DNA from 3 places in the Streptomyces sp. NPDC107575 genome. Region 2 is predicted to be linked to each of the others. Evidence: riboswitches for the same ligand, from Rfam matches in the RefSeq annotation. Region 2 holds a riboswitch; each other region holds the start of a gene.
What was found. A riboswitch is a leader RNA that binds a small molecule or an ion and turns the genes downstream of it on or off. The one in region 2 is predicted to bind cyclic di-AMP.
Positions count from the first base shown of each region.

Region 1 (5,574 bases), on a different contig from region 2:
GAGGGCCTCCTGGAGGCGCTCGGCGGAGATGTTGGAGGCGGCGATGTGCCGTACCTTGCCGGCCTTCACCAGTTCGTCGAGGGCGCCGATGAACTCCTCGACCGGCACCTCGGGGTTGTCGTAGTGCGTGTAGTACAGGTCGATGTGGTCGGTGCCCAGACGCTTCAGGGAGGCGTCGGCCGCGGCCTTGATGTTGGCGGCGGACAGGCCCTGGTACTCGGGGTGCTGACTGCCCTTGGTGGCGATGACGACGTCGTCGCGGCGGCCACGGGAGGCCAGCCACTTGCCGATGACGGTCTCCGACTCACCGCCCCGGTTGCCGTCCACCCAGGCCGAGTACACATCGGCGGTGTCGATGAAGTTGCCGCCCGCGGCGACGTACGCGTCGAGCACCTCGAAGGACGTGGCCTCGTCGGCGGTCCAGCCGAAGACGTTGCCGCCCAGGGAGAGCGGGAAGACCTCGAGGTCGGAGGTGCCGAGCTTGCGCAGCGAGGGAGAGGAGGAAGTCATGCTCCGCCTCAACACCCGTACGGAATACGGTATTCCGTGCTCCCGCCGGAAAGTGCCCCAAGAATGGGCAAACCGGCAGCCCTGACGTCGGGGGGTCAGCGCCAGGACCGCCGGGGTTCACGGGTTCAGGGGGTGAGGCCCTTGTCGCGCAGCCACGACGCGGGGTCGACGCCGGTGGACTGGCCGTCGGGGTGGACCTCCAGGTGGAGGTGCGGCCCGGTGACATTGCCCGTGGCGCCCACGCGGCCTATGACGTCGCCGGTGGAGACCTTCTGGCCCGCGCTGACGTTGAGCGAGGACTGGTGGCAGAACCACAGCTCGGTGCCGTCGTCGAGGGTGAGCACCGTGCGGTAGCCGTACGCGCCCGCCCAGCCGGCCTCCGTGACCGTGCCGGAGTGGATGGCGCGGATCGGGGTACCGGTGGAGGCGGCGAAGTCGAGGCCCGTGTGGTAGCCGGAGGACCACATGGAGCCGGGCTGGCCGAAGGTGCCGGAGAGCGTGTACGAGGCGACCGGGAGCTTGAAGCTGGCGGCCAGCTTGCGCAGCCGCTCCTCCTCCGCCTTGCGGCGGGCCTCCGCCTCGGCCTTCTTCTTCGCGGCGAGCTCCTTGGCCTTGGCCGCGTCCTGCTTGGCAGCGGCCTCCTCGGCCGCCTTCTTGGCGGCGGCCTCCTCGGCGGCCTGCTTCGCGGTGGCGTCGGCCGCGTCCTGCTGCGTCTCGGCCTGCTGCATGATGCGGGCCCGCAGCGCCTCGCCGGCGCCGGTCTGTCCGTCGGCGGCCTCGGCCTGGGTGATTCCGGCGCCGCTCAGCGGGGAGGCGGTGGCGTCGGAGTCGGAACCGGAGTCCGAACCGTCGGACATCAGCGAGCCCACGCCCGGCAGCGACTTGGCCTCGGGCAGCGAGTCCTTGACCGCGGAGAGGTCGGGCATGGAGATGTGGACCGGCGGCTTGCCGCCCTGTGCGGTGGCGATGCCGCCCGCGCCGACGGCGGCGACCACGCCGACGCCGAGAACGGTGGAGCTGCGGGCGAATCCACCGCGGCGGCGGGCCACGCGATGCCTGCCGCGGACGGGCGCGATGGAATCCTCGGTGGGATTCCACTCCTCCCAGGTCTCCTGCTCGACGCCGGAGTCGTCTTCGGGGCCGTAGAAGAAGTCGGGGGCAGGCCGGTTGGACGCCACGGGGGCGCTCTCCTTTCCTTCCTTCTCGCCTACCGGGTTAGCTGACGGGTTCGGAGCAGGAAGGTCTCCTACGGACACCAAAGGTGTCCGATTCACCCCAAGTTGGTGGTTCCCCGGCTCCCTTGCGGGATTAGGCGCGTGCGCACGGAGCCGTCTCTTGTGACGGCTGGGACGACCGCGCTGCGTTATCGAACGTTAATAGACAGCAGACAGTAATTCCAAGCGCTTCCCACTGATCGTTCACGACTCTGGCCAGGACTTTTCGGGACACCAGTGGGCGGAATGGGGCGAGTTGACGTCACACCGTCCCCACATTCAACGAACTCAACCTTCTGACGGTACGTCAATTGTTATGCGGAGCGACGCCGTTCGACTACGGTCGGCTACCTCGGGTAACAAACGATCAAGGAACTCAGGTGCGCCGCACGGCGAGCAGCGCCATGTCGTCCGTCGTCCCGTTGCCGGTGTGCGCGCGCACCTCCGCGGCGAGGGCCGCGAGGAGTTCCTCGGGCCCGGGGAAGACGCGGCCCGACAGCCGGGCCGCCGGATCGTAGAAGCGGCCGCTCGCGTCGCGCGCCTCGGAGAGCCCGTCGGTGTAGAGCAGCAGCGTGGCCGCGGACGGGAACGCCGCCTCGACGGCCCGGTCGGGCCAGCTGCCGAGTTCGCTCATGCCGAGCGGCAGCGCCGCCTGGGACGGGTCGAGTGCGCGTACGGTGCCGTCGCCGAGCAACAGCAGCGGGGCGGGGTGGCCGCGGTTGAGGACCCGGACGAGGTCGACGCCGTGCGGGATCTCGGCGAGCACCGCGGTGGTGAAGCCCTCGAAGTCGTCGATGCCGCTGCGCCGGGTGCCCTCGCGGGCCAGGGCCCGCTCCAGGCGCTGGGCGACCGCCTCCAGGGAGCCCTCCTGCTCCGCGGCCTCCCGGAACGCCCCGATGACGACGGCGACCGCGGCGACCGCGCCGAGCCCCTTGCCGCGCACGTCACCGACGATGATCCGGATGCCGTGCGGGGTGTCCTGGACCGCGTACAGGTCGCCGCCGATGAACGCGTCGGCCTGCGCCGCCTCGTAGCGCGCCGCGATGGCGAGGCCGCCGAGCCGCCGGGCCGGTTCGGGCAGCACCGCCAGCTGCGCGGCCTGGGCGATCTCGCGGGCGGAGGCCAGCTGCTCGTAGCTGCGGTAGACGATCCTGTTGAGCACACAGGCCAGCAGGCAGACGGTGGCCACGGTGACGATCTCCGTGACGAACACGGAGTCGAGGTGCTCCGTGAAGCGCAGGTGCACCGCGACGATCGCGCCGATCGACACCACGCCCACCAGGACCGTCGCGCCGAGCGAGAAGAACGGGGCGGCCACCAGGGGCGCCGCGCTGAACAGGGGGGCGCCGGGGAAGCCGCTGGGGGTGACGTACTCGTAGACCGCGCCGCCGATGACGAGCAGCAGGGGCAGCAGCCGCAGGAAGACCCGGGTGGTCGCGGCATCGGAGCCGTGCCTCCTCCGTCTCCCGCCGGTGCCTCCTGTTCGCTGCCCCACCACTCGTCTCCTGCCGCTCCCTGCCAGCTTCCGGCGTCTCACCAAGAGTTCCTGCACGGGGACGCGGAGGCGAGCAGGGGTGGGCCGTACGGGTGGGGAACGTGACGGGCGCAACACGGGCGAGCGTGCGCAAACACAAATGAACAGAGGCCGGAATCTCGATGAGATTCCGGCCTCTGTTCTTCAGTAGCGGGGACAGGATTTGAACCTGCGACCTCTGGGTTATGAGCCCAGCGAGCTACCGAGCTGCTCCACCCCGCGCCGTTGTGTTCACAACTCTACGCCATCAGGGGGAGTGAACGCGAATCGCTTCGCGTGACCGCTCACGCGGCGGCGTGCGTGAGCGTCTCCCACGCCACGAACAGGTCGTCCGTCCCCTCGGGGCGCTGCTTCCTGGTGAGCTTCTCGGTCTGCGGGAGATCCATCTTCAGCCGCCCCTGAAGGTGCTGGAGGCCGACCTCCGTGTCGGGCCCCATGTCCCGCTGCACCTTCCCGCCGCACAGCCAGGACGGGGCCTTGGTGCCCAGCTGGTACTTGGAGTGCAGTTCGAGCGCGGCGGCGAGCCGGTCCTTCACCTCTCCGTACAGGTCGACGCCCTGGTGCCAGGCGGTCTCGGCCATGTGGGAGGTGGCGGCGAGGGAGTAGCTGGCGTGCTTGAAGTTGCGGCAGGTCTCCTGGGCGAGCCCGTCCTTGAAGGTCTTCTGCCCGAACCAGTACGTCTGCAGTTCCTTCGGGGTGTCGATGCCGCTGCCCTTCGGCTTCACCGGCAGCTTCCCGTCGGAGGACAGGTAGAAGTACGCGGGGACGCGGGCCCTGAAGTGCCCGACGGCCTGGTCGAAGGCGCGCTGGTCGTTCAGGTAGACGCCCATGCTCATGGTTGCGTCGGCCATCACCAGGTCCCAGTTGCCGTTGAAGTCGGCGGAGCCGCCGCGCACTTCGGGCAGGTAGGCCTCGCGGAGCATCCGCTGGAACTTCAGCTCCTGCCCGTCCGGCCAGTCCTTGTACGTGTACTGCATCAGCTCGCCGGCCTTCGCCCAGGACGCGCCGGCCCAGGCGGCCTGCAGCCCGGCGTTGTCCTCGGTGTGCCCGGTGACCTTGTCCGACCAGGCGTTCATGATCTCGACGGCCTTGGCGGCGTGCGCCTTGTCGCGGGTGATGTTCCAGAGCAGGGCCTGCGTATAGGCGGCGATGGCGTCCTCGCGCTCCTCGACGCAGCCCTGTCCCGCCTCGGCGTCGAAGGGGCACTCGACGGTCGCGTACGGCTTGGCCTCGTAGTCGAGGTCGGCGTACTTGCTGGTGCTCATCTCCTTGTACGCGGAGATCCACGGCTCCTGTTTGCGGGCCACGTGGTCGCGGACCGCGGCCAGTTGGTCCTTGCCGACCAGGACGCCGGGGTGCGCGAAGGGGCCGCCGGAGGGCCGGTGCTCGGGGTGCGCCCCCACGTCGGAGTCGGTCCGTGTGGACGCGCCGCACGCCGTCGCGGCCACCACCAACAGGGGGACGAGTCCCCCCAGAAGAACGCGTCGCGTCCGTGCGCCCGCTGCCATGCAACACCTCCGGTCGGATCATTGGCAGCCTGACGCGTGCGGGCGGTCGGCGCAGGATCTGTTGCGCCGGTCGTGTGCGGGCGGCCGGTGGCCTCTCCCGCCGCCCTTCTTGTCGCTTCTTGCCGTGCTTCCCACCGCCTTCGGACTCTTCTCGACTCTTTCGGACGCTTTCGGACTACGGGCACCAGTTCCGCGCCCCGCGGACTACGGTGCTGCTCTTCTCTTACGACCCGCTCCCACCGGGAAGAGGCGATCGAAGTGAAGGCCGAGCGGCGCCCCGGTGATCTGCCCGTCGAGGTGACGAGCTTCGTCGGCCGCACCGAGGAGATCGCGACGGCCACCCAACTCCTGGGCCGGGTACGCCTGGTGACCTTTCTCGGGCCCGGCGGCGTCGGCAAGACCAGGACCGCGCTGCGCGTCGCCGCCCGCCTCGCGAAGGAACTGCCCGACGGGGTCTGCCTGGTGGCGCTGTCGTCGCTGACCGACCCCGATCTGCTCGCGCACTCCGTGTCCGCGGCGCTCGGCCTTCCGGAGCAGCCGAACCGCTCGCAGCTCGACGTCCTCGTGGACCATCTGGAGGACCGCGAACTGCTGCTGGTGCTCGACACCTGCGAGCACATCGTGGACGCCTGCGGAATGCTCGCCGACATCCTGCTGCGCAGCGCACCGGCCGTGCGGATCCTGGCGACCAGCCGCGAACCCCTCGACGTACCCGGCGAGCACGCCTTCCCGGTCATGCCGCTCGCCGTGCCCGCCGCAGCGGACGGCCCGCGGACCGACACCGACGCCATGCGGCTGTTCGCCGACC
Region 1 covers NZ_JBVKBG010000006.1:618,615-624,188, reverse strand. Annotated here, with positions in the region: gene ACZ7L4_RS32335 (aldo/keto reductase) at 1-510, opposite strand, end outside; gene ACZ7L4_RS32330 (M23 family metallopeptidase) at 636-1,688, opposite strand; cyclic di-AMP (ydaO/yuaA leader) riboswitch at 1,700-1,835, opposite strand; gene ACZ7L4_RS32325 (PP2C family protein-serine/threonine phosphatase) at 2,101-3,219, opposite strand; tRNA gene ACZ7L4_RS32320 (tRNA-Met) at 3,407-3,480, opposite strand; gene ACZ7L4_RS32315 (alginate lyase family protein) at 3,543-4,766, opposite strand; gene ACZ7L4_RS32310 (helix-turn-helix transcriptional regulator) at 5,025-5,574, shown strand, end outside.
Region 1: another riboswitch for cyclic di-AMP. It lies ahead of ACZ7L4_RS32330 (M23 family metallopeptidase); the one in region 2 lies ahead of ACZ7L4_RS07325 (M23 family metallopeptidase).

Region 2 (5,574 bases):
GCAGCTGGGTGAGCAGGGTGATCAGCCCTGGGCTGCCGGAGGCCTGGACGAGCGTCTCGTGGAACCAGCTGCCGAGCGAGCGCAGATCCTCGCTCTGACCTCGCCTCGAGCGCTCCTGCCCCAGCCTGACCAGGCCGCGCAGCACCTTGAGGTGGGCCTCGGTGCGGCGCTGCGCGGCGCGGGCGGCGCCCATGGGTTCGAGCAGCATGCGGATCTCCAGGAGGTCGGCCGCCTCCCGCTCCGTGGGTTCGGCCACGCACGCGCCCGCGTGCCTGCGCGTGACGACGAACCCCTCCGCCTCCAGGGTGCGCAGCGCCTCCCTGACGGGCACGCGCGAGACCCCGTAGCGACGCGCGAGCAGTTCCTCGGTGAGCCTGCCGCCGCGCTCGTAGACGCCGGCGACGATGTCGTCGCGGATCGCTGTGCATACCGACTGCGCGGGAATGCGCATGACTCGACCTCCGCCTCAACGCCCGCGATACGCGGTCGATTGACGCCCGGTCAAGCACGAATGACGCGCGGCCGGAACGTTTACCCGAAGACTCTATTCCACCGGAGTTGAATTTCCGACGAGGGAACTGAATCCGGGGATATTTTTTGGACAGTGCGGAGCCGGGAACGCGAAAGCCCCGGCTCGGGGAGCCGGGGCTTTCGTGGAGTGTGCTGTCGGGTCAGACGTTCACACCGTGCTGGCGCAGGTACGCGACGGGGTCGATGTCCGAGCCGTAGTCGGGGCCGGTGCGGGCCTCGAAGTGGAGGTGCGGGCCCGTGACGTTGCCGGTGGCACCGGAGAGGCCTATCTGCTGGCCGGGGGTGACGTCCTGGCCGACGGAGACGCCGATCGAGGACATGTGACCGTACTGGGTGTACGTGCCGTCCTTCATCTTGATCACGACGTTGTTGCCGTACGCGCCGCCCCAGCCGGCCTCGACGACGGTGCCCATGCCCACCGCGTGCACCGAAGTGCCGCTGGAGGCGTGGAAGTCGATGCCGGTGTGGCTGCCGGAGGACCACAGGCCACTGCCGGCCTGGTAGGCGGTGGAGACGTACGAGCCGGCGATCGGCGACACGAAGCTGTTCAGGCGCTTGCGCTCGGCCTCACGGGCGGCGCGCTCCTTGGCCTCGCGCTCCTTCTCGGCCTTCTCCGCGGCCCGCTTCTTGGCCTCCGCCTCGGCCTTGCGCTTGGCCTCCTCGGCCTTCTTCTTGGCCTCGGCCTCGGCCTTCGCCTTGGCGGCGGCCTTCTGCTGCGCGGTGGCCTGCGCGTCGATCTGCTCGGCCAGGGAGTCGCCGATGGCGACGGCCTGCGTGAGGCCGTCGTGCGGGGCGACCGCGGTGTCGGCGGCGAGAGCGGGGGCGGCGAGACCGCCCACCACGCCCGTCGTGGTGATGGCGGCGACGCCTGCGACCTGAGCGGTGGTACGCGTCAGGCGGCTGGGACGGCGGTGCTTCCCGGTGGCACGGGTGAACCCCATGAAGTGGCTGGTCCTTTCCTTCCTTCTCGCCTACCGGGTTAGCTGACGGGTTCGGAGCAGGAAGGTCTCCTACGGGCCCCCTCCCCTCACGGGAAGAGCGCCCGATTCACCCCAGGGACTTCGGTGGGTCCCCGGCTCCCCTGGCTCGCACCACGGGGACTCGGCGATGACTGTCCGGTGTCGCGGGCGCGACGTACGTCTGGCGGACAGCCGGAGGGAACGCTAAGCGGGGCATCTTTGGATCGACAAACAGAACCCGGCTTTTGTAGTGCACGCCACAGGGCAGAGAGGCAACCTCTACATCAATTCGGACATTTGTGATCGTGTGGTGATTGAAGGCGATCGTGACGGACGCCACGAAGCCCCGGCCGCCGATACCGGCGCCGGGGCTTCGTGGTGTGCCTGGAGAGGCGGACTCGGTCCGCTCAGCCCGCGACCACCGTCACCTCGCCGATACCGAGCGCCTTGACCGGCTCCTCGATCTGCGCGGCGTCGCCCACCAGGATCGTCACCAGGCGGTCCGCCGGGAACGCGCTCACGACGGCCGCCGTGGCCTCCACGGTGCCAGTGGCGGCCAGCTGCCGGTACACCTGTGCCTGGAAGTCGTCCGGCAGGTGCTGCTCGACCTGGTCGGCGAGGGTGCTCGCGACGGCCGCGGCGGTCTCGAACTTCAGCGGGGCCACACCCACCAAGTTCTGTACGGCGGTGTCCCGTTCGGCATCCGTCAGCCCCTCGGCCGCCAGCGTGCGCAGCACCTTCCACAGGTCGTCGAGCGCGGGCCCGGTGTTCGGCGTGTCCACCGAGCCGCTGATGGCGAGCATCGCCGCACCACTGCCGTCGGGCGCGGAGCGCAGCACCTGGGCGAAGGAGCGCACACCGTAGGTGTAGCCCTTCTCCTCGCGCAGGACGCGGTCCAGACGCGACGTCAGGGTGCCGCCCAGGCAGTACGTGCCGAGGACCTGAGCGGGCCACACACGGTCGTGCTTGTCCGGTCCGACCCGGCCGATCAGCAACTGCGTCTGCACGGCGCCCGGGCGGTCCACGATGATCACGCGGCCGGTGTCGTCGGCCACGACCGGCGGCACGGGGCGCGGCTCGGCGGTGTCGCCCGTCCAGGCGCCGAGCGTGTCGGCGAGGAGGGCGTCCAGGTCGATGCCCGTCAGGTCGCCCACGACGACGGCCGTGGCGGTGGCGGGGCGTACGTGCCGGTCGTAGAAGGCGCGCACCGCCGCCGCGTCGATGGCCGAGACGGTCTCCTCGGTGCCCTGGCGCGGGCGCGACACGCGCGCGTCGGCCGGGAAGAGCTGCTTGGAGAGCTCCTTGGCGGCGCGCCGGGCCGGGTTGGCGCTCTCGTGCGGGATCTCGTCCAGGCGGTTGCGGACGAGGCGCTCGATCTCGCTGTCGTCGAAGGCGGGGGCGCGCAGCGCGTCGGCCAGGAGGGCGAGGCCCTTGGACAGACGCGAGGCCGGCACTTCGAGGGAGGCGCGGACGCCGGGGTGGTCGGCGTGCGCGTCCATCGTGGCGCCGCAGCGCTCCAGCTCGGCGGCGAACTCCTCGGCGGAGTGCTTGTCGGTGCCCTCGTTGAAGGCCCGCGCCATGATGGTCGAGACGCCGTCGAGCCCCTTCGGCTCGGCGTCCAGCGGTGCGTCCAGCTGCACCTCCACGGCGACGACCTGCTGACCGGGCCGGTGGCAGCGCAGCACCGTCAGACCGTTGGGCAGCGCGCCGCGCTCAGGGGCCGGGAACGCCCACGGCTTGGGCTCGCCCGCCTGCGGCCGGGGGTGGAAGTCCATGTTCGCGAGCTGATCCGTCACTGGCCCGCCTCCTCGGTGATCTCGGCGGTCTCGGTGTCGGCGGGCGCCGTCGGCTCGTATACGAGGGACGCGCGGTTGTCGGGGCGCAGGCGCGCCTTGGCGACCTCCTGGACCTCCTCGGCGGTCACGTCCAGGACGCGCCCCACGGCGGTCAGGGCGAGCTGCGGGTCGCCGAACAGGACGGCGTAGCGGCACAGCTCGTCGGCGCGCCCCGCGACCGTGCCCAAGCGGTCCAGCCACTCGCGCTCCAACTGGGCCTGCGCGCGCTCCATTTCCTCGGGACTCGGGCCCTCTTCCGCGAACCGGGCGAGCTCCTCGTCGACGGCGGCCTCGATGACCGGCACCTCGACGTCTCCGGAGGTCTTCACGTCCAGCCAGCCCAGGGAGGGCGCTCCGGCGAGGCGCAGCAGGCCGAAACCGGCCGCCACAGCGGTGCGGTCACGGCGTACGAGGCGGTTGTACAGGCGCGAGGACTCGCCGCCGCCCAGGACGGTGAGGGCGAGGTCGGCGGCGTCGCACGCGCGCGTGCCGTCCTGCGGGAGGCGGTAGGCCGACATCAGCGCGCGCGCCGGGACCTCCTCCTCGACGACCTCGCGCTGCTGCTCGCCGATGACCTCGGGGAGCCCGCCGTCGCGCGGGGCGGGCTTGCCGTCGTGGCCGGGGATGGAGCCGAAGTACCGCTCGACCCAGGCGAGCGTCTGCTGGGGGTCGATGTCACCGACGATGGAGAGCACCGCGTTGTTCGGCGCGTAGTAGGTGCGGAAGAAGTTCCGCGCGTCCTCGAGGGTGGCCGCGTCCAGGTCGGCCATGGAGCCGATGGGCGTGTGGTGGTACGGGTGTCCCTCGGGGTACATGAGGGCGGTCAGCTTCTCGAACGCCGTGCCGTAGGGCACGTTGTCATAGCGCTGGCGCCGCTCGTTCTTCACGACGTCCCGCTGGTTCTCCATCGACTCGTCGTCGAGGGCCGTCAGGAGCGAGCCCATGCGGTCCGCCTCCAGCCACAGCGCGAGCTCCAGCTGGTGGGCGGGCATGGTCTCGAAGTAGTTGGTGCGCTCGAAGCTCGTCGTACCGTTGAGCGAGCCGCCCGCGCCCTGGACGAATTCGAAGTGTCCGTTGCCGTGCACCTGCTTCGAACCCTGGAACATCAGGTGCTCGAAGAGGTGAGCCAGGCCCGTACGGCCCTTGACCTCGTGGCGCGAGCCGACGTCGTACCAGAGGCAGACCGCCGCGACCGGGGTCAGATGATCCTCGGAGAGCACCACGCGCAGGCCGTTGGCCAGCCGGTGCTCGGTCGCTGTCAGGCCGCCGGAGCCGGCCTCGGCGGTGGCCGTGTGACCCATGGGCATGTACGTCCCTTCGATCGCGGTGCAACGCGAATACGCGGTGAGCTCTGGACTGCGGCAGGTCCTGGAACACTGAACTGCTGCGAGTCCTGACACTGTATGCAAGCGTGCTGGCACCTGGCGAAGTTCCCGCCGGGGCTACGCCGTGAGCGAGCAGGCGGCCTCTCGGGGCCGCGCGACACCCGGTACTGAAGGGCCGCGAGCGGCGTTGTCAGTGCGGCGGTCCACAATGGTCCGCGACAGTTCCCGTTCATGTAACCGTTCTTGTAGGTGAAGGAGCCGCAGCCGCGATGGCCCGCCGCAGCACGAAGACCCCGCCGCCCGACGACTTCGAGGAGAAGATCCTCGACATCGACGTGGTCGACGAAATGCAGGGCTCCTACCTGGAGTACGCGTACTCGGTCATCTACTCACGCGCCCTGCCCGACGCCCGCGACGGGATGAAGCCCGTCCACCGTCGGATCGTCTACCAGATGAACGAGATGGGCCTGCGCCCCGAGCGCGGCTACGTGAAGTGCGCCCGCGTCGTCGGCGAGGTCATGGGTAAGTTGCACCCCCATGGCGACGCGTCGATCTACGACGCCCTGGTCCGCCTCGCCCAGCCGTTCTCCATGCGCGTCCCCCTGGTGGACGGGCACGGGAACTTCGGCTCCCTGGGCAATGACGACCGCCCGGCCGCCATGCGTTACACGGAGTGCCGCCCGGACGCCGCGGCGTCCCTCATGACGGAGTCGATCGACGAGAACACCGTCGACTTCGTCGCGAACTACGACGGCCAGGAGCAGGAGCCGCTCGTCCTCCCGGCGGCGTACCCGAACCTGCTGGTGAACGGCGCGTCGGGCATCGCGGTCGGCATGGCGACGAACATGGCGCCGCACAACCTGGGTGAAGTGATCGCCGCCGCGCGGCACTTGATCAAGCACCCGGGCGCCGACCTCGACACGC
Region 2 covers NZ_JBVKBG010000002.1:114,614-120,187, reverse strand. Annotated here, with positions in the region: gene ACZ7L4_RS07330 (GntR family transcriptional regulator) at 1-451, opposite strand, end outside; gene ACZ7L4_RS07325 (M23 family metallopeptidase) at 672-1,472, opposite strand; cyclic di-AMP (ydaO/yuaA leader) riboswitch at 1,486-1,648, opposite strand; gene ACZ7L4_RS07320 (M16 family metallopeptidase) at 1,898-3,265, opposite strand; gene ACZ7L4_RS07315 (M16 family metallopeptidase) at 3,283-4,626, opposite strand; gene ACZ7L4_RS07310 (DNA gyrase/topoisomerase IV subunit A) at 4,920-5,574, shown strand, end outside.

Region 3 (5,574 bases), on a different contig from region 2:
GGTGATCCACGGCCTGGATGACACCCTGATCGACCCCAGCGGCGGCCGCCGCACGGCGGAACTGGTCCCGGATGCGGAACTCCTGCTCCTCGCCGACATGGGCCACGACCGCCCCCGCGAACTGTGGCCCCAGCTCATCGACGCCCTCGCGGCGCACACCGACCGGGGCGACGGACCGGCCTGACTCAAGGGCGCGTCACGCCACCCGCGTCGCCCCCGCGAACGGCATCTCGTCGATCGGGGCCACCCGGACCGGCGCGCTCGGGTTCGGGGCGTGGATCATCTTGCCGCCGCCGATGTAGAGGCCCACGTGGCTGATCGAGGAGTAGAAGAAGACCAGGTCGCCCGGCTGGAGCCGGGACTTCGGAATGCGGGGGCCCGCGTCGATCTGGGAGTACGTCGTGCGGGGGATGGAGACCCCGGCGGCCTTGTACGCGGCCTGCGTCAGGCCCGAGCAGTCGAAGGCGGACGGGCCGGTGGCGCCCCAGACGTAGGGGCTGCCGAGGGCGCCGTAGGCGAAGGAGATCGCGGCTTTGGCGCGGGAGTTGGGCGCTGCGGAGAGGTCGGCGCGCTCCGCCGAGCGTGAGGCGTGTCCGCTCTGTGCGGCGGTGGGGGTGCGCTCTTCGGGGGTGAGGCGGTCGAGGAGGCGGCGGGCCTCCGAGAGTTTTCGCTTCACCTTCTTCTTGTTGTCCGCCAGCTCGGCCTTCTTGGCGCGCAGCTCGGAGAGCGTGCTGTCGGCGTCGCCGCGCAGCTGGTCGATCTCGCGCAGCTCACCCCGTACGCGGGTGACCGCGGCGGCCTGCCGCGCCCCCATGCGCTCCGTGAGGGAGGCCTTGTCGAGGTAGGCGTCGGGGGAGGAGGACAGGAGCAGCTGGACCGACGGGTCCACGCCGCCCGTGCGGTACTGGGACGCCGCGACCGAACCCAGTTTCTCGCGCTCGGAGTTGAGGGACTCGGTGCGCCGGGACGCCTCGTCCTGGAGGGCGTCCACCTTCTTCCGCGCGCCGTCCGCCTTCTCCTTCGCGCCGTTGTACTTCTGGGTGGCGACCTCCGCCTCCTGGTACAGCCTGTCGACCTTGGCCTTCACCTGGGCCGGGCTGAGCTCGGGCTCCGCGTGCGCCGCCCCGCCGTCGAGGGCGGTGACGCCTGCGGCGGAGGCGAGGGCGAGGGTGGCCGCGGTGCGGGCCCTGCCGCCGCTGAGCGGACGCGGTCGGGGCTTGCGGTGCGCTGCCGGCACAAGGTCCTCCTCTGGGGGCCGCCCGTCCGAAACGCACGGACCCCGGTCGCGCGTCCGGCGGCGGCCCGCACAGGGGGAGCGGGTCGCCGCCGGACCTTTCTCGGCGGTGGTGTCCGACTGCCGCCCCTGGCCCGGGCGGCGGTGGGGAGCCGGTCACCTGAGGAAGGACGCTAAACCTCTGCGTAACGGGTTGGTGCCGGATTGTTCGCAACTGGTCTGTTTGTTACGGATGGTGGCGGAGAGTGATAACAGAGTGGCAAAGGGGTGCGCGTAGTGGCCCATGGGCGTCCGGTTAGGCTCCGAACCATGGACGTACTCATCCACCTCTTCGTCGGCCTGCACATCATCGGCATCGCCTCGCTGCTCGGCGGCTTCCTCACGCAGATGTCGGCGATGAAGGAGGGCGCGGCCCGCTTCAACAAGGCGATGCTGCACGGCGCCCTGACCATGCTGGTGACCGGCGTCGCCCTGGTCGGCCTCAACCAGGCCGACGGCAGCACCGTCAACAACATCAAGATCGGCGTGAAGCTCGCGCTCCTGATCGTGATCCTCGGCATCGTCTACGTGAAGCGGGACGAGGAGAAGGCGGAGAAGGGCCTCTTCATCACCGTCGGCGCGCTCACCGTCGTCAACATCTTCATCGCGGTGCTCTGGACCTGAGCGACCGCGCACAGGCCGTACGCGCCGTGCACACGGAAGGGCCCGGCAGGCCGTGACCTGCCGGGCCCTTCCGCGTACGTACGTCAGGCCGGCCGCACCACACTGTGGATCGACGACGTGCCGTCGTAGTAGATCGACTCCTCGCGCACGACCGCGCCCGGCTTCGGCGCGTGGACCATCATGCCGTCGCCCATGTAGAGGCCCACGTGGCTGATGTCGTCGTAGAAGAACACCAGGTCACCGGGTTGGATGTCGGAGAGCGGCACCGTCTTGCCGATCTCGACCTGGTCCCAGGTCGTCCGCGGCAGCGAGATCCCCGCGGACTTCCACGCCGCCTGCGTCAGGCCCGAGCAGTCGTACGAGTCCGGGCCCGTGGCGCCCCACACGTACGGCTTGCCCTCCTGTGCCTTGGCGAACGCGAGCGCCTGCGCGGCCTTCGTCGCGTACGAGGCGTCGGAGGAACCGGACGACGACCCCGAGGAACCGGACGAGGAGCCGGACGACTGCTCCTTCGCCGCCTCGGCCGCCTTCCGCTTCGCCGCTTCCTCGGCCTTCTGCTTGGCGGCCAGCTCCGCCGCCTTCTTGCGGGCGGCCTCCTCCTTGGCCTTCTCGATCGCGGCGAGCCGCGCCTTCTCCTCGGCGGTCAGCTTGGACAGCAGCTGACGCGCGTCGGAGAGCTTCGTCTGCACGGTCTCCTTCGTGGACCTCAGCTCGGTCTGCGAATCGGTGAGGTCCTCCAGGCTCGACTGCGCCTCGGTGCGCTTCTTCGCGGTCTCGCGCGTCTGCTTCTGATAGTCGTCGATCGACTTCTTCTGCTCCTCGGTCAGCCGGCTCATCAGCTGGCGCTGCGAGAAGTAGTCCTCCGGGTCGTCCGCGAGGAACATGGTCGCGGTGTCGCTCACACTGCCCGAGCGGTACTGCTCGGCGGCGTACCTGCCGAGCTTCTGGCGGGCCGTGTTCATCTCCTCGGTGCGCTGCGCGACATCGTCGAGGAGCTTGTCGACCTGCCGCTTCTTGGCGTCGGTCCGTTCCTTCGCCCCGTTGTACTTCTGGGTGGCGACCTCGGCCTGCCGGTACAGGGAGTCGACCTTCTTCTGCACCTCCTCCAGGCGCGGCTTGGACGACGGCTGCGCGGGCGCGGCCTGGGCCGTCTGCGAGAGCAGGGCCACGGAGGTGAGGGCGGCGGTCGTGATCCCGACCGCGGGGGTCGTGCGAAGACCGCCGGTCATCCGGGAACGGCTGCGGGGCTTGCGGTGCGACGCCAAGGCAGGCGACTCCTTCCGTCGTCCGCCTACCGAGTTAGCTGTCGGGTTCGGGCGTGGAAGGCTGCCCTACGGTCGGCTGACCGATTCACCCCAAGGTCGGTTGGGTCCCCGGTTCCCTGCCTCGCGGCGTACGGGACTCGGCGGGGGCTTCCCGTTCGCCGCGACATTCGCGGGCGGGGGGACGGGCTGCCCGGCTGCACCGTAGCCAACTCGTGTGGCTGCTGTGAAGGTTGATGTTCGATATGCCCGATACATTTTCGTGATCTGCCCTCTGGAGGGCTCTTGGAGTTCCGAAGGCAGCCACGGGTTGTCAGTGGGGCGGCCTAGACTCGTAGAGCGATGAGCAGCCTCTTTGACGACAGCTTCCTGACCGGCCTCCAGAAGGGCGCGCCCGGCTCCCCGAGCGGTGAGCAGGAACCCCCGCCGCCGCCCCCGGACCCCGAGTACGACGACGGGGCCCCGGAGCCGATGCCGGACGGGCTGTTCGGCGTGCCCCCCGAGCGCGACGCCCACTACCGGAACGGCGCCCCGCGCCCGGTCCTCGACCCGGCCTCCCTCCTGGAGGGGCTGAACGAGAACCAGCGCGCGGCCGTGGTGCACGGCGGCTCCCCCCTGCTCATCGTCGCCGGCGCCGGATCGGGCAAGACCCGCGTCCTCACGCACCGCATCGCGTACCTGCTCGCCCAGCGCGGCGTGCACCCCGGCCAGATCCTCGCGATCACGTTCACGAACAAGGCCGCGGGCGAGATGAAGGAGCGTGTCGAGGACCTGGTCGGCCCGCGCGCGAACGCGATGTGGGTGTCCACCTTCCACAGCGCCTGTGTCCGCATCCTGCGCCGGGAGAGCAAGAAGCTGGGCTTCACGTCCTCCTTCTCGATCTACGACGCCGCCGACAGCAAGCGGCTCATGGCGCTCGTCTGCCGCGACCTGGACCTCGACCCGAAGAAGTTCCCGCCGAAGTCCTTCAGCGCCAAGATCAGCAACTTGAAGAACGAGCTGATCGACGAGGAGGACTTCGCGGGGACCGCCGCCGACGGCTTCGAGAAGACCCTCGCCCAGGCCTACGCGATGTACCAGGCCCGCCTGCGCGAGGCGAACGCGCTGGACTTCGACGACCTGATCATGACGACGGTGAACCTGCTGCGCGCGTTCCCGGACGTCGCCGAGCACTACCGCCGCCGCTTCCGCCACGTCCTCGTCGACGAGTACCAGGACACGAACCACGCGCAGTACGCGCTGGTGCGCGAGCTGGTCGGCCCCACCGAGGGCGAGGGCGCCGACCCGGCCGAGCTGTGCGTCGTGGGTGACGCGGACCAGTCGATCTACGCGTTCCGCGGCGCCACGATCCGCAACATCCTGCAGTTCGAAGAGGACTACACGAACGCGACGACGATCATGCTGGAGCAGAACTACCGCTCCACGCAGACGATCCTCAGCGCGGCGAACGCGGTGATCGAGCGCAACGAGTCGCGCCGCCCCAAGAACCTGTGGACGAACGAGGGCCCCGGCGCCCAGATCACGGGCTACGTCGCGGACACCGAGCACGACGAGGCGCAGTTCATCGCCGACGAGATCGACCGGCTCACCGACGCGGGCGACGCGCTCGCGGGCGACGTCGCGGTCTTCTACCGGACGAACGCGCAGTCCCGTGTCTTCGAAGAGATCTTCATCCGCACCGGCCTGCCCTACAAGGTCGTCGGCGGCGTCCGCTTCTACGAGCGCAAGGAGGTCAGGGACGTCCTGGCCTACCTGCGGGTGCTCTCCAACCCCGAGGACTCGGTGCCGCTGCGCCGCATCCTCAACGTGCCCAAGCGCGGCATCGGCGACCGCGCCGAAGCGATGATCGACGCGCTCTCCCAGCGCGAGAAGATCTCCTTCCCGCAGGCGCTGCGCCGCGTCGACGAGGCGTACGGGATGGCGGCCCGCTCGGCGAACGCCGTGAAGCGGTTCAACACGCTGATGGAGGACCTCCGCACGATCGTGGAGTCGGGCGCCGGCCCGGCCACGGTCCTCGAGGCCATCCTGGAGCGCACCGGCTACCTCGCCGAACTGCAGGCCTCCACCGACCCGCAGGACGAGACCCGGATCGAGAACCTCCAGGAACTCGCCGCCGTGGCCCTGGAGTTCGAGCAGGAGGCAGGCGAGGAGGGCGAGTCCGAGACGGGCGGCGGAGGGCTCTCCGACTTCCTGGAGCGCGTCGCCCTCGTCGCCGACTCCGACCAGATCCCGGACGACGAGGAGAACAGCGACGGCGTCATCACGCTGATGACGCTGCACACGGCCAAGGGCCTCGAGTTCCCCGTCGTCTTCCTGACCGGCCTCGAGGACGGCGTCTTCCCGCACATGCGCTCCCTCGGCCAGGCCAAGGAGCTGGAGGAGGAGCGCCGCCTCGCGTACGTGGGCATCACGCGC
Region 3 covers NZ_JBVKBG010000004.1:508,848-514,421, forward strand. Annotated here, with positions in the region: gene ACZ7L4_RS21985 (alpha/beta fold hydrolase) at 1-184, shown strand, start outside; gene ACZ7L4_RS21990 (C40 family peptidase) at 197-1,237, opposite strand; gene ACZ7L4_RS21995 (hypothetical protein) at 1,544-1,897, shown strand; gene ACZ7L4_RS22000 (C40 family peptidase) at 1,981-3,162, opposite strand; cyclic di-AMP (ydaO/yuaA leader) riboswitch at 3,171-3,315, opposite strand; gene pcrA (DNA helicase PcrA) at 3,502-5,574, shown strand, end outside.
Region 3: another riboswitch for cyclic di-AMP. It lies ahead of ACZ7L4_RS22000 (C40 family peptidase); the one in region 2 lies ahead of ACZ7L4_RS07325 (M23 family metallopeptidase).